One region of the Candidatus Acidulodesulfobacterium sp. H_13 genome, then DNA from elsewhere that is predicted to be linked to it. Evidence: riboswitches for the same ligand, from Rfam matches in the RefSeq annotation. Region 1 holds a riboswitch; the other holds the start of a gene.

The links. A riboswitch is a leader RNA that binds a small molecule or an ion and turns the genes downstream of it on or off. The one in region 1 is predicted to bind cobalamin.
Region 2: it holds a riboswitch for cobalamin, as region 1 does, so the genes downstream of both, ACMCNP_RS03600 (HoxN/HupN/NixA family nickel/cobalt transporter) here and ACMCNP_RS07470 (ATP cone domain-containing protein) in region 1, are expected to answer to the same signal.

The regions. Positions count from the first base shown of each region.
Region 1 covers NZ_JBLEOY010000003.1:12,285-19,382, reverse strand. Annotated here, with positions in the region: gene ACMCNP_RS07495 (thiamine phosphate synthase) at 1-327, opposite strand, end outside; gene ACMCNP_RS07490 (rubredoxin-like domain-containing protein) at 533-865, shown strand; gene ACMCNP_RS07485 (hypothetical protein) at 1,062-1,202, shown strand; tRNA gene ACMCNP_RS07480 (tRNA-Lys) at 1,252-1,327, shown strand; partial or broken gene metE (5-methyltetrahydropteroyltriglutamate--homocysteine S-methyltransferase) at 1,494-2,395, opposite strand; gene ACMCNP_RS07470 (ATP cone domain-containing protein) at 2,385-3,122, opposite strand; cobalamin riboswitch at 3,208-3,370, opposite strand; gene ACMCNP_RS07465 (protoglobin domain-containing protein) at 3,742-4,635, shown strand; tRNA gene ACMCNP_RS07460 (tRNA-Pro) at 4,719-4,794, shown strand; gene ACMCNP_RS07455 (chemotaxis protein CheA) at 4,915-7,068, opposite strand; gene ACMCNP_RS07450 (STAS domain-containing protein) at 7,071-7,098, opposite strand, start outside.
Region 2 covers NZ_JBLEOY010000001.1:733,846-740,943, forward strand. Annotated here, with positions in the region: gene hypF (carbamoyltransferase HypF) at 1-1,572, opposite strand, end outside; gene hypE (hydrogenase expression/formation protein HypE) at 1,602-2,678, opposite strand; gene hypD (hydrogenase formation protein HypD) at 2,683-3,795, opposite strand; gene ACMCNP_RS03590 (HypC/HybG/HupF family hydrogenase formation chaperone) at 3,818-4,051, opposite strand; gene ACMCNP_RS03595 (sirohydrochlorin chelatase) at 4,208-4,594, opposite strand; gene ACMCNP_RS03600 (HoxN/HupN/NixA family nickel/cobalt transporter) at 4,597-5,646, opposite strand; cobalamin riboswitch at 5,671-5,870, opposite strand; gene ACMCNP_RS03605 (hypothetical protein) at 5,981-6,448, opposite strand; gene ACMCNP_RS03610 (hypothetical protein) at 6,609-7,098, opposite strand, start outside.

The DNA of each region.
Region 1 (7,098 bases):
AGATGAATAAAAAATTTTAATGCCTTTAATTTTTTCCCTAACGGCGTTAATTGGTACACTGTTTTTGTTTAAATGTACGCCGTATGCCCCTAATGCTAATGCGACATCTACCCTGTCGTTGACAAAAAGCTTAATATCGGGATATCTTTTTAATATTATCCTGATTTTTTCGCCTAACTTAAAAAACTCCTTAGCGCTTATGTCTTTTTGTCTTAATTGAAATGCACCTATACCGCTATCAAAACATTTATCTAACGCTTCAAGATAACCCTTCTCATCGTCGAAAATATTTTTATCGCCGATTAGATATATGTTAAAATCTATCAATTTTATTTACTTCGCATTAACTTTTTTATTTTATCACGCTTTTTATAGCATATTATATAATTTAATCTATATATTGTCAATTTAATCGTATCCCAAATCTGATAGTAATTAATATCAATTACCCAAAATTTACTGCAATCTGTTTTTTTTTATGATATAATTGAAAAATAATAGCTAAATTAAACTTTAATTGCGGAGGTTTATCATGAAATGGAAGTGTTCCGTATGTGGTTATATTCATGACGGGAATAGTGCTCCGGACATATGTCCGAGGTGCGGCGCGCCCAAGGAAAAGTTTGAACGCGTTGCCGCCGATATAGAACAAATAATCGACCGTTCCAGAAAAACAAATCAACTGCACATAAACTTAATGCATTTGCTTTCCAAGGTATCAGAATTTGCCGATGCCGGAATAGAGGACAACTTAGACCCGGGGTGCCTTAACGTATTCCAGAAAGCCAAAAAAACCGCATGGGAAATAAGACAAATGTCTAAAGCGGAAATAGCCGTCCACGTAAGTAAGCAAAAGTGGGGTTAATTCTAATCGTATATTTTCGGTACTCTCCCCTTTTCTATCGGGGAGATATCGAAAATATCAATGTTTTAATTATAAATTACAAATCAATTATATTGCTTTTTAGAAAGTTTTTTGGTAGTATATCTAATGTTTAAGCAAATAAGAAAAAATAAGTTTTATACCAATTTAATGATCTTACCGATACGGAGGGGATAAAATGAATGAAAATATGCATTCTAATAGTATAATGTGGGTTATCGTAATACTCGGCATCATAACCGTCGTAGGACTCGGGATTTTCGCCGCAAGCGGACTTAACTATTCTTTTCCGGATTTGACTACATTGTTACCTTTATAAAAAACAATAAACATCTCTATTCACTGTTAATTTTAGTAAAATAAAAATAGAGCCGCTAGCTCAACTGGTAGAGCACCTGACTTTTAATCAGGTGGTCGCGGGTTCGACCCCCGCGCGGCTCACCACTTTAAACCGCAGCAAATAAGTACTTCAGGTAACTTTTCTCTTGATTAGGATCCGTAAATTATGAAGTTGTTATTTTAAGGCATTTTTCTAACTCGTCGATAGTTTACCGACTCTTCTGAGGCCTGATTCTCGTTGTAACATGCAGGGAGAGTTGCGAACAATATCTTATAACTTATCCCTACAAAGCTCAGTTGCAGCCACTACATTTTTCAATGACGGTATAACCTCGCACCATCGCCGCGTTTTAAGTCCGCAATCGGGGTTGATCCACAAATGTTCTTTGGGCACAACGGCAAGCGCTTTGGTTATAAGACCGATTATCTCCTCTACGGTTGGTATTCTTGGTGAGTGAATGTCGTAAATGCCGGGACATATCTCGTTCGGATATTCGAAATTTTTGAATACCTTTAATAATTCCATGTTTGATCGTGATGCCTCTATCGATATAACATCAGCATCCATTTCATATATCGATTTAATGATATCGTTAAATTCGCTGTAGCACATGTGAGTATGAATCTGGGTCGTGTCCGCGACCCCCTTGCGGCAAGCCTGAAACTGTCTATCGCCCATTTGAGATACTCATTCCATCTGCTTTTTCTCAACGGCAAGCCCTCCCGCAACGCCGGTTCATCGACCTGAATTATCTTTATTCCTGCTTCTTCAAGATCAGATACTTCATCGCGAATTGCCAGTGCAATTTGAACAACAGTTTGACTTAAGGGTTGATCATCGCGCACAAAACTCCATTGCAGTATCGTATTCGGTCCGGTAAGCATCCCCTTGACGGGTTTTTTGCTTAACGATTGCGCATATTTAGTCCATTTTACTGTCATATAAGATTTTCTTGATACATCGGCATAAATAATAGGCGGCTTAACACATCTTGTGCCATAGCTTCTGACCCATCCATTTTGTGTTACGAGGAAGCCGTTTAATTTGTCGGCAAAATACTCCACCATGTCGTTTCGTTCAGGCTCACCATGAACAAAAAGATCCAGTCCAATCTTCTGCTGAATACCGATAACGCGCCCGATCTCATCCTTTATAAAATTTTCATAACGCATCTTTGTCTATTCTACTATTTTTGAAATCGGACCTCGCTTTTCTAATCTCCTTTGTTTGTGGAAAAGAGCCTATTGTTGTGACAGGAAGTAACGGAAAATAAAACATTTCCCTCTGCTTTGCCGCCCTGATCGGATATCCGGACTTTCTGAACAGCATGTCTTGCGTTATTTTTCCACATCTCTCTCTTACTTTACGGTCGACCTGAAAATCAATCTTCGATCCGATAATTTTATCTTGCAGCACTTTGTCGCCCGGGTTACTATTGATTGCTTCAGATAGTATGGATAATTCGACTATCTTTTCTTTCGCAAATGAGAGTTGATTTTTTATCGCCCCATCCATATTTTCTTCATACCTGATACTTACAGGAACATACTCCAGCGAAGAGGATGTTCCTGCCATCATATTGGTCTTTCCGATGACATCGGCAATATTTGATATCTCCCTCATCTTTTTGTGCTGATCCCTGTAGATAATATATGACTTTGCTGTTTTCCTGCAGGGCGAACCGATCAGTACCTCCTCAACAATATCCTGTATCTCCTCTACGGTTGGCACCGAATTTATGGTGGACAGGGCAAGACCAACAACACGCAATGCAATCCTTTTAGCTTCTTCCCTTTCAAATTCACCGGTTACAGCACCGGCGGCAATTATGGCATCGGTTATTTTTGTAATATTAAACGGGACAATGCGCCCATCTCTTTTCTTTATCTGCTTAAACATTAAGCGATATCCTTTAAAATATTAGTATATTTTATGGCAAGATAGAAAACTAACTATGAATTGGTAAATGAATACTGACCTCCCGTCATAAAAAAATCATCAGATAAGTCTTCTGGCTTAGCTTTATCCTACTTCCCTGCCTTCCCGGAAATTCCAGTGGCATAATTGGGGTTCGTCTGCATCACAGTAGCGGGGGCTGCGCCGGATTCTCACCGGGCTTCCTTTGAACCTGATAAGCTAATTTATAATATTTTTTTCTCTTTTGTCAAGCCTAAAATTGCCTATAGAAATTATACGCACCAATTTCAACCCATTAGACCAGTCTTCTTAAAAAAACTATAATAAATCTAAAAGCAAAAATTAAACAAACCTATTATATTGTCACCTTAATTTATATTTAATATCTTAACTTCAGACTAGACCTTTTATGAAGATTTTTATATATTGCTCCCATGACGATAAAAAAGGTATAATTAGATTCAACGAACACGCTGAATTTTTAAATTACCGCAGCGAGCTTGCAAACGTCGATTCCAAAGGATATTTGTAAAAGCAAATATAATACTGATTTTAATTGGGCACTCGTGGATTAAATCCCAGTGTGGCTCATCACCTAAATATGGAAACTCTTGAAAAAATAAAATTAATTTATTCTTTTATGGATAATGACGTTTCAAATTTATCGCATTTAAGTAACCTAATGAAATCCGGCACAAATGACTTTATCGTCCATGTTTATTCTTTTATTTCTAATTTCGAAGGTTTCAGTGAATTTCTCCCCAATGAAGAAATAATGGATAAGCACCAGGAAGAACTTAAACAATGGTTCACGGATCTTTTTTCGGGAACATACAATAATGTGTATTTTCGAAAACTTAAAAGAATCGGCAAGGCACATGCAGACATAAAATTACCCTCTCATTATGTCAGTGCAACAATGAATTATATAAGAAATTATATACATGACATTATTCTTGAAAATTTTCAAATTTCAAACAAAAGAGATGAACTTATTGTATCGGTAAATAAGATTATAGACATGAATCTGGATATTATTATCAGTTCTTACATAGATGAAGGAAAATTATACGTTACATCCACGAGATTAGAAACCAAAATCATTAAATTTACTTCTAAATTTGCCTATGCATTAGACCTTACATTAGTAATATCGCTCATAGTAGCGACAATTATGGTATTTCTATTGTTTGCATTTGAGGTTTATAGATTTGCTTCCGGAGGTGTCCCGTTTGAAAATACCGTAGTGGATATCTTGGGTGTTATGCTGATAGTTTGGGCAATAAGGGAATTGTTGGAAGAAGAGGTTAAAAAACTAAGGGGACATAAATTCGCTTTAAGCGCCTTTATAGGCCTTGCAATGGCGGCGTTACTAAGGAAAGTTTTGATTTTTTCTCTGATTCCCAAAAAATCAGAGGAAGTGGTCATATTGGGCTTTCTTATCCTCGTCCTAGGCATAGTATACTGGCTGATGAATAAAAGCGAAAAATCATAAAATTTAAAATTTGCAGAAAACTATTGCCAACATAATCAATTATTGCTAAAATTAATAAAAGGGATTGATTACGGTCATTTTTTCGGGATGTGGCGCAGTTGGTAGCGCACCTGCTTTGGGAGCAGGGGGTCGCAGGTTCAAATCCTGTCATCCCGACCAGTTAAAACCGCAACAAATAGGATTTAATGCCTGATTGATATGAAATTAAGATCCATATTAATTTTAGAATAAGTAGACCATACACCTATCTATTCTTATATATTTTAACGATATAAAAGATTATACGTTTTTCAATTCGGCATGCTTTATTATTTTCGGTATATCGAGGACAAAAGCGATGCTGCCGTTGCCGAGTATAGTGGCCCCACTGAAAAATTTTGCCTCTTTATAGATTTTACCCATCGGTTTAAGTACGGTCTGTATCTCTCCGAATATTTTATCAACGGCAAACCCTACGACTTGACCGGCACATTTGACTACTATTATGTTATTTTCACTAGTTTCTCCTTTTTGCCTACCGAAAATATCGGAAAACTTAATATACGGAAGCAATTTTCCCCTTAAATTTATGCAATCGACTTCATCATTGGTTTTATCGGATTCATTATAATCTATACATTCCAAAATTAATTCAAGGGGAATAACATATTTGTTTCCATCGTAACCGACCATAAATCCATCCACGATTGCAAGGGTAAGAGGGAGTCTTAACTCGATAGCGGTGTATTCCGATTCTTTAGTTTTAATCTCAATAATACCCCTTAAATCTGCAATATTTCTTTTTACGACATCCATCCCTACGCCTCTTCCTGAAATGCTCGTAACTTCATCGGCGGTAGAAAAACCGGGTTCGAATATAAGATTGTATATCTTTGAATCCGTTAAATTATCGCGGTCTTCATTTATTAAGCCTTTTTCTAATGCTTTTTTTAGAATTTTTTCCTTACTCAAACCGTTTCCGTCATCTCTAACCTCTATAACTATGCTTCCGGAATCATTATAAGCATTTAATGTAATTTTGCCGTTTTCGGGTTTCCCTTTTGCAATTCTTTCATCAGGCATCTCGATACCGTGATCTATTGAATTCCTGATAAGGTGAATAAGCGGATCTGTGATCTTTTCCATATAAGTCCTGTCAAATTCAGTGTCTGCCCCTTTAACCTCCAAGGTTATAATTTTGCCGAGATCCTTGCTTATATCCCTTACTATACGCCTCATTCTATTAAACACCTCTTCCACGGGAACCATCCTCAATTCTATAGAGCCGTCCCTTAAATCGTTGACAAGTCGTATAAGCATAGACGTGTATTCCTCAAGCATAGAATTGTTTATAGTCTTTGACAATTCGGCAATCCCTGTCGTCACGGTAACAAGTTCCCCGGCTATGTTAACGACGAGGTCGAGTTTGTCGGCATCTATTCGGAATGTTTTAGACTCTTTACCCTTCTTTTTTTTAATCTTTTCCTGTTTTTCAATTACACCTTTTATAATGTTTTTATCCGTGGCGTTATTTTCGACGAGAATATTTTTATCATCCCCTTTTTCTTTTTCTACCTGAACACGTAACGCCCTTTCAAGTTCTGCTTCGGTCAGTGCGCCTGAAGCTACTAAAATCTCTCCAAGCCTGACCTTATCTTCCGGCGACTCTTTTATTAAATTCATATATTCGACAATCTTAAATTTTGGAGGCAAAATACAAATATCGCAATCGTCCATTACAAACTCAAAAATATCTATTATTTCTTCACGACCCAAATTGGTTTCAAGATTTATCTCAAAACCAAGATAACACAACTCGGGATTTAATTCGTCGAAGGGCGGAATATTATCCAATATTGGATAACTATTTTTTATAGTACCTATTTTATTCAGATAATAAATAAAAGAGAAGGGATCCATCCCGTCTATGAAGGTATTTTCTTTAAACCTTATGGAAATATGCCAATATTCCAATAACGCTTCGTCTTCATTCGTATCTTCGGATTTACTCTCGACTTTGATATTTTTAATTAAGTCCGCATTTTCGATAGACACAAGGCTGTTTAACATTAAATCGCTTTCGGATTTAAATTCTGAAAAATCTTCCATATCCGAATCTAAATGTTTTATTAGTTCCACTAAATGGTCTCTTATCTTAAAAAACAAATTTAAAATATCTCCGTTCAGGATGATTGCGCCCTCTCTCGTTTTATCTAAAAAATTTTCCAAATTATGCGTAAAATCCTGTATATAATCCGCACCTATAGCGCCGGCAGAGCCTTTTATCGTATGCATTGCCCTGAAAATATTGTTTATATCTTCTTGATATTGCTGCTTGTCGCTTCGGTCGTCCATCATGCCATCTATATTTAGCAGGCTTTCCTCGACCCCCTGCAGCAGTTCAAATGCTTCTTGCACAAATATGTTTTTAATATTCCGCTCTATCTCTTCCATCGTTATATCTCCATACCGTAAGTTTTAAAA
Region 2 (7,098 bases), on a different contig from region 1:
AATAATGTGAGCCCTATGATGTTGCAGAGTTACATGCTTTATACCCCTTTTCTTCGCCAAATCTTCTGCCCATTTTGTATTCTCGTAACGCGGATGACTATCGCAAACAATAAGGCTCGGCTTAAAATTATAAAATATTTCAAAATCTTCCACATTTTCGGTAAAATTAATAAAGCTATCTATATTGTCTAAGTCCCCGTTATGCTGACTCAAGATAACCGCTCCCTTGTTGTCGTTATCGTTAATGTTGCCGCTATACGCTATTGCAAACGTGTTTTTAAGATAAGAACCTACCGCAAGAACGTTTCTTTTCAATCCGAAAGGCAATTTAATGGGATCCGGAACATAGCCCCTTGAACGTCTAATAAAAACCTGATCATTACCCTTAATTATTTTTATGACGGAATCATCGCATCTTCTATAAATATCTCTATCATGAATTAAAAAACCGTCTGCGATAGATTTTAATTTAAAAAGAGCCTCGTCATTGTCCTTAACGATAGGCTCTCCGGCCATATTTGCCGATGTTGCTATCAACGGTTTATGAAAAAGGCTAAAAATAATATGATGGATCGGCGCGTAAGGCAAAAAAACGCCTATATTTTTTGTTCCGCAATTCACGAAATAAGAAAGATTTCGCTTATCTTCTAATAAAACGATAGGTCTTCTCCCTGATAACAACAAGGGTATCGAAATATTATCGGTATAGGCATATTTTGAAACCTCGCATATATCTTTAAACATGACGGCAAACGGTTTTTTTAGTCTTTTTTTTCGTTCCCTTAATAATTTTACGGCATCGTCGTTTGTGGCATCGGTCATCAAATGAAAACCGCCCACTCCTTTAACACAAACAATACCGCCGTTTTTTAAAATCTGCACGGTAGTTTTAATAGCATTAAAACCTTTTATTTTCTCATCCTTTTTCGAACATAACGAGTCCGGGCACAATCCATGCGGCTTAATAAACTCGACCTTCGGCCCGCATGCGAAGCATCCGTTGGGCTCTGCATGAAACCGTCTGTTTGTCGGATCTCTGTATTCAATTTCACACTCAGGGCACATTTTAAACTTATCCATTGCAGTCGATACTCTGTCATAAGGTAATTTTTTAGTAATCGTAAATCTCGGACCGCAATCGGTACAGTTTATAAACGGGTAAAAATACCTCCTGTCGGAAGGATCTGAGAGTTCTTTTAAGCATTCATCGCAGGTTGCAATATCGGGGGGGATTATAAGATTTAAATTTTCCGCATTATTTATGTCATCGGTTTTATTAGATTTTTTAATTTCAAAATCGCTATAAAAGGTCGGCCTTAAGAAACGGAAGGTTTTTACGTCAATAACGGCAAGGGGCGGCCTTTTGGAATCTAACGATTTCATAAAATTCATTAAATCATTTTCTGTTCCTTGAGCATCGATTGTAACACCGTCTAAGTCATTTAAAATATTTCCTCTAATGGAGTATTTTTTTGCAAGTTTAAAAACAAATGGTCTAAAACCCACACCTTGAACCCTGCCCGATATATTAATTATGACCCTTTTGAAATTTTCATTATCTTTATCTTTCATCGACTCGGCTTAAATCAGTAAATTCTTCTTTAGCAAATTCTAGGCAAAAGCTCACCGGACGGATAATCCAACAATCTATCTACGCCATAAATACCTCGCAAAATCACCTTGCCTTTAAATCTGCTGTCACCTCTATTTTTATCTCCCACTATTCCGATTACCTTAGCATTTTTACCGGACGGATGAGATCTGAGAATCTCTATTACCCTGTTCGCATACCCGGGCTTGACCGCAAAAACTACCCTTCCCTCACATGCAAGTTGATAGGGTTCAAAACCCAGAAACTCGCAAAAACCCTTTACGCTATCCTTTATCGGAATATCATTTTCTTCTATATGAATGTTAATACCCGCGGCAGAGGCCCACTCGTTAAGAACCGCGGCAAGCCCGCCCCTTGTTGCGTCCCTGATAGCATTGACACGACACCCTTGCCTTAAGACAAGTTCAATCATGTCCCACAGAGAAGCGCAGTCGCTTTCTATTGCCACATCCATATCTATGCCGTCTCTTTGCGACATAACGGCACTTCCATGGTCCCCGATATCACCGGAAACAATAACGACGTCCCCGTCCGTTATATTATAAACAGAAATATTTTCATATAAAACTTTGCCTATTCCGCTTGTATTTATAAAAATACCGTCCGCTTTCCCCACGGGGACAACCTTTGTATCTCCGGTTACGATCTTAACCCCGCTTTTTTTAGCCTCTTGAACCACCGAATTTATAATCCTTTTTAAATCTTCTATTAAAAACCCTTCCTCTATTATGAGTCCCAGACTCAAAAAAAGCGGTTTAGCTCCCATAACCGAGAGGTCGTTTACCGTTCCCGCAACAGATAATTTACCTATATCTCCGCCCTTGAAAAAAATAGGGCTTACCGTGAAACTATCTGTGGTAAAGGCTATCTTCTTCGGTGAATCCAAAATAGCGGCGTCTTCCAACAACTTTATTTGATTTTGTCCGTTATCATAATTTATAATATTCGAATCAGGTCCGTAAAATTCCGCAAATAATATATCCTTAATCAATGCGGCGGTCTCTCTTCCACCACCGCCGTGGGAAAGCAAAATCTTTTCATCTCCGTTCAATTTTTTATAATTCATAGGATTAAAAATTACGATATTTATAATACGCTGAGCATGCCCCTTCGCTGGAAACCATGCACGCCCCCACCGGATTTTCAGGAATACAAACCTTGCCGAATAGGGGGCAGTCAACCGGTTTTAGTTTTCCCCTAAGTATTTCTCCGCATTTGCAACCTGTATTTTCTTTGAAATCTCCATTTAATTCTAACGCTTTCAATTTATCAGCAAAAACATATTCTGCATCAAAATATTCAAACTTATCCCTTAATCTTAAACCACTTTTTGCAATATTGCCAAAACCCCTCCATTCAAACTCGTCTCTTACCCTGAAATATTTATTGACTAAATCTTGAGCCTTTTTATTACCCTCTTCCTTAACTACTCTTTTATATGCAATTTCCACCGACGGGTTATTGTCGTTAATCTGCCTGACTATCAAAAGCGTTCCGCTTAAAATGTCATATGGTTCAAATCCGGAAATAACCGCCGATTTTTTGTATTTTTGCGCAATATCACTATAAATACCGCTTCCGGTGATAACGCTTACATGACCCGGACAAATAAATCCGTCTATTAAACTGTCATTTGAATCCAAAATAGCGTTTATCGGCGGAGGAACAAGGACGTGGTTAATATAAAAAAATACATTCTCTATTTTTTTTGTTATTACTTCCTCAAGAAGCGCCGCAGTCATAGGTGTCGTGGTTTCGAACCCGATTGCGAAAAAAACAATCTTTTTATTCTTATTGCTCTTATCCCCTGCTATTTTTATAATATCAAGCGGGGAATATATCATTCTAATATCTTTCCCCTTAGCCCTTTCTTTTATGAGGGAACTATTTGTTCCGGGAACCCTCATCATATCCCCGTAAGCTACAAGTATGACGTCGGGCAAACCAGCAATGCAGATGGCCGCGTCTATTCTTTTTATCGGCATAACACAAACGGGGCAACCCGGACCGTGAAGAAAGTTTACTTTGTCTTTGATTAGGGCATTTAATCCATATTTCATGATAGAATGGGTATGCCCGCCGCATATCTCCATTATATTTATTGTTTCTTTAGCCTCGTTGTTTATTAAAAAAACCAGGCGTTCTATATCGTTTTTTTGCCTAAAAGAGGAATATATGCTCATTCTTACCCGCTCTAGCCGATTTTTAACCCATGTTCATTTTATTTTCTATTTCTTTAAATAAACCGAGGCTCTCCATCGCCTCTTTTTCGTCTATTTTTTGCATCGCATAGCCTACATGAATAAGTAAATATTCGCCGACATTGACCCGTTCTTCCAAGAGCATAGTAGAAACAAGCCTTTTGGAACCCATGGTATCGACTATGACGGTGCTGTCGTCTTTTATTTCTATGACTTTAGACGGGATTGCAAGGCACATATGGTTTTAACTAAGTATAAATTAAGTTATTTGTCTACTATTCTATCCTGTTCGTCTATAAAATTCAATGTATATTAGATCTACATGGCTACAAGGATTATTACGGGAAGGGAAGCGGACCGGACGGAGAGGATTTATCCCCTCCCCCTAGAACCATCATCCGTGAGATGATGGCCGTTTAACCGCCATTATTCTTTCTATTGCGAGTTCGCTTAATTTTTCGTCTATTCCTAAGTAATCTCCATATTTAATATTGACATTAGGATATTTAACCGAAAATTCTTTTAGAATATTCGGAATATCACGAGATACATGATTTCCCGAATATAAAAAATAGGGTATGACATAGATTAAATTGGAACCGCCGTTAGCGGCATTTTCTAATGCATCATTTATATTTGGTTCGGCAAATTCTAAAAAAGCACATTCCATATATTCATCAGGAAATTTAGGCTTTATTATCTTTACGATACTTCTAAGAATATCGTTGGCCTCAATTCTTCTCGAACCGTGACCGAGCAATATAATAGTCTCCCGACTCATTTTTATTCATCCCCCTCTATGTCTAATTCACTTCCGCCATATCTTGATTCAACCTTAGCGAACTTATATACGCCTAACGATAAAAGCCATGCCGACGCAAGTATGACCGCTATCATTCCTCCCAGCACCGCGAAAGAAAGGTGATTAAGGAAATCCCAAGGCTCTCCGGTTAAATTAAATTTCATGCCTACGACCTGAAGCCATTCTATCGTTCCTATACAAAACGCTAAGAAAATAGAAATGCTTGTGATGGATATATTATAAAAAATCTTCCTTATCGGATTTAAAAATGCCCAGCTATAAGCAAACTGCATTACTACACCGTCCGTTGAATCTAATAATACCATGGCGGATGAAAATACCATCGGTAGTATCAAAACATCTATCAGCGGCCTGCCGTTAGCGGCAAATATTGCCGACATTGAAAGTATTGCAACTTCCGTTGCCGTATCGAAACCTATGCCAAATAGTATGCCGACGAAAAACATATGCCAGCTCGACGTTATAAGCTTCATTACTCCGCCGAAAAAACGAAACATAAAGCCTCTCTTTAAAAGCTCGGCTTCCATCGCCTTGTTGTCGGCATTCCTGTATTTTCTTACCACCTTTATTATGCTTATAAGGATAAGCAGGTTCATAAACGCGATTATGTATAAAAATAAAGCGGATACCCCCGTCCCAAGCATATCACCTATGCCACCCAACACGGGATATTTTTTGATTATAAACTCCCCTAAAATGACGGTTATTACCGTTAAAGTGAAAATAGAAAGCGAATGACCGAGGGAAAAGAAAAACCCGACTCCGACCGGTTTTTTGCCGTCGTTCATCAATTTTCTGGTGGTATTATCTATCGCGGCAATATGGTCTGCATCCATCGCATGCTTTAAACCGAAAAAAAAGGCAAGCGAACCTAAGCCCAACAGGGCAGGAAAAACCCTTGACCGATCAATTAAAATAATAATGGAAATTACAACGAAAGAGATTAAAAACGCATAGAGAAGAATGAGTCTTCGTTTGAAACTCGACAAATTAAAAAGGCGTGAAAACATAATTAGACCTCCCGCTAATTAAAGTTATTAGTATCTTAAAAAGCAGGTCTTCCGGCTTAAACATGTAAAACATTCCGCCTTCCCGGCAATTATACGACTTACCAGTGGCAAATTCGGAATATTCTATATAACGGATAATAAAAAAACCGTTATAAGTTATTACGGCTGCGGGAACAGCACGGGATTCTCACCCGTTTCCCTTAAACTTTTAAGATAAAATTTAAATAAGCTATTTGCTTAGTTTTTCAAGGTTATCATTAAAAATATAAAAAGTCAAACGATAAAACATTTGCTGAATTACCCTTCCTCGTTAGGTTCCGCGAGGGCTGAGTCTTTAGCAATTTATAACTTTCGGAGAGGCAGCGTATCTTTTTAATTTAGTCCTTGCCCACCTAATATTTGGATTATATTTCAACCCTTTCCTAAGGACGTCTATGGCTAAATGTATATCCCCAAGTTTGCATAAAATTACCCCCATGCGCGCATATGCCATAGCAAAATGCGGTTCTACGACGATAGCTTTTTCGAAATGTCGAACGGCAAAATAATAATACCCGCCCTTTATTGCGCCAAGGGCTTTATGATACTGAAATTCGGCGATTTTGGCATTGAGCCGAATCGACATCTTCACCATTTTTGCCGACATATTCGGCATATTTTTCGCCATTTTAGCCATTTTAGTTGCCATAGTCGGCGCCTTTACCGTCTTCGCCGCCATAGAATATTTTGGAAATATGGCTAAAGATAACATCGCAGTTAATGCCAAGGCAATGAAAAATATCCCTTTTTTAAACTTATTCATTTAATACCCCCGTTTCAAAAATTATTAATCATGCCTCTAATTATATCTGAGCCGTTAACTTTGTCAACACATTTTTAGTATCGGGCAACCGGATTAATCGTTATTATAAAGTATTCGGTATCTTTATAAAACAGGTTGTCTTAATTATGGGAAGATTATATTAAATCTTCGGCCATGCCATAAAAACCGTACCGGTATCTTTATACAAAAATATAAAGAACCCTACCGTGATCGCCACGGACAAGTAAAAAACTATTTTGCTGACGCTAAACGGACTTGCCGCCTTGCAATCGCATGTTTCACCATTGGACATATCGATATCTCCCTTGCCGAGAGAATAAACGCCTTTTTTTGACGATATTTTCGGCGATATATAAAGAAAGTAAAAAGATAAAAGGACACCGATAATATCCAAGATTAAAAAATAATTTCTATAAGGCACGATACCCTTTAAAAAAGATACCGTGGATCCAAGAAAACCCCCTGTGCTTGCAGTTATCCCCAGTATGCTAAAGGTCAGAGGTCCCCAACAACAAACTCCGCCCAAAATCGAGAATAGGGCTGCAGTACCGGAGGATACATTAGAAACTGCAGCACCATTAGAGTCGACAACGTTTTTAACGTTTTTACGTTTAAAATAATTTTTTACG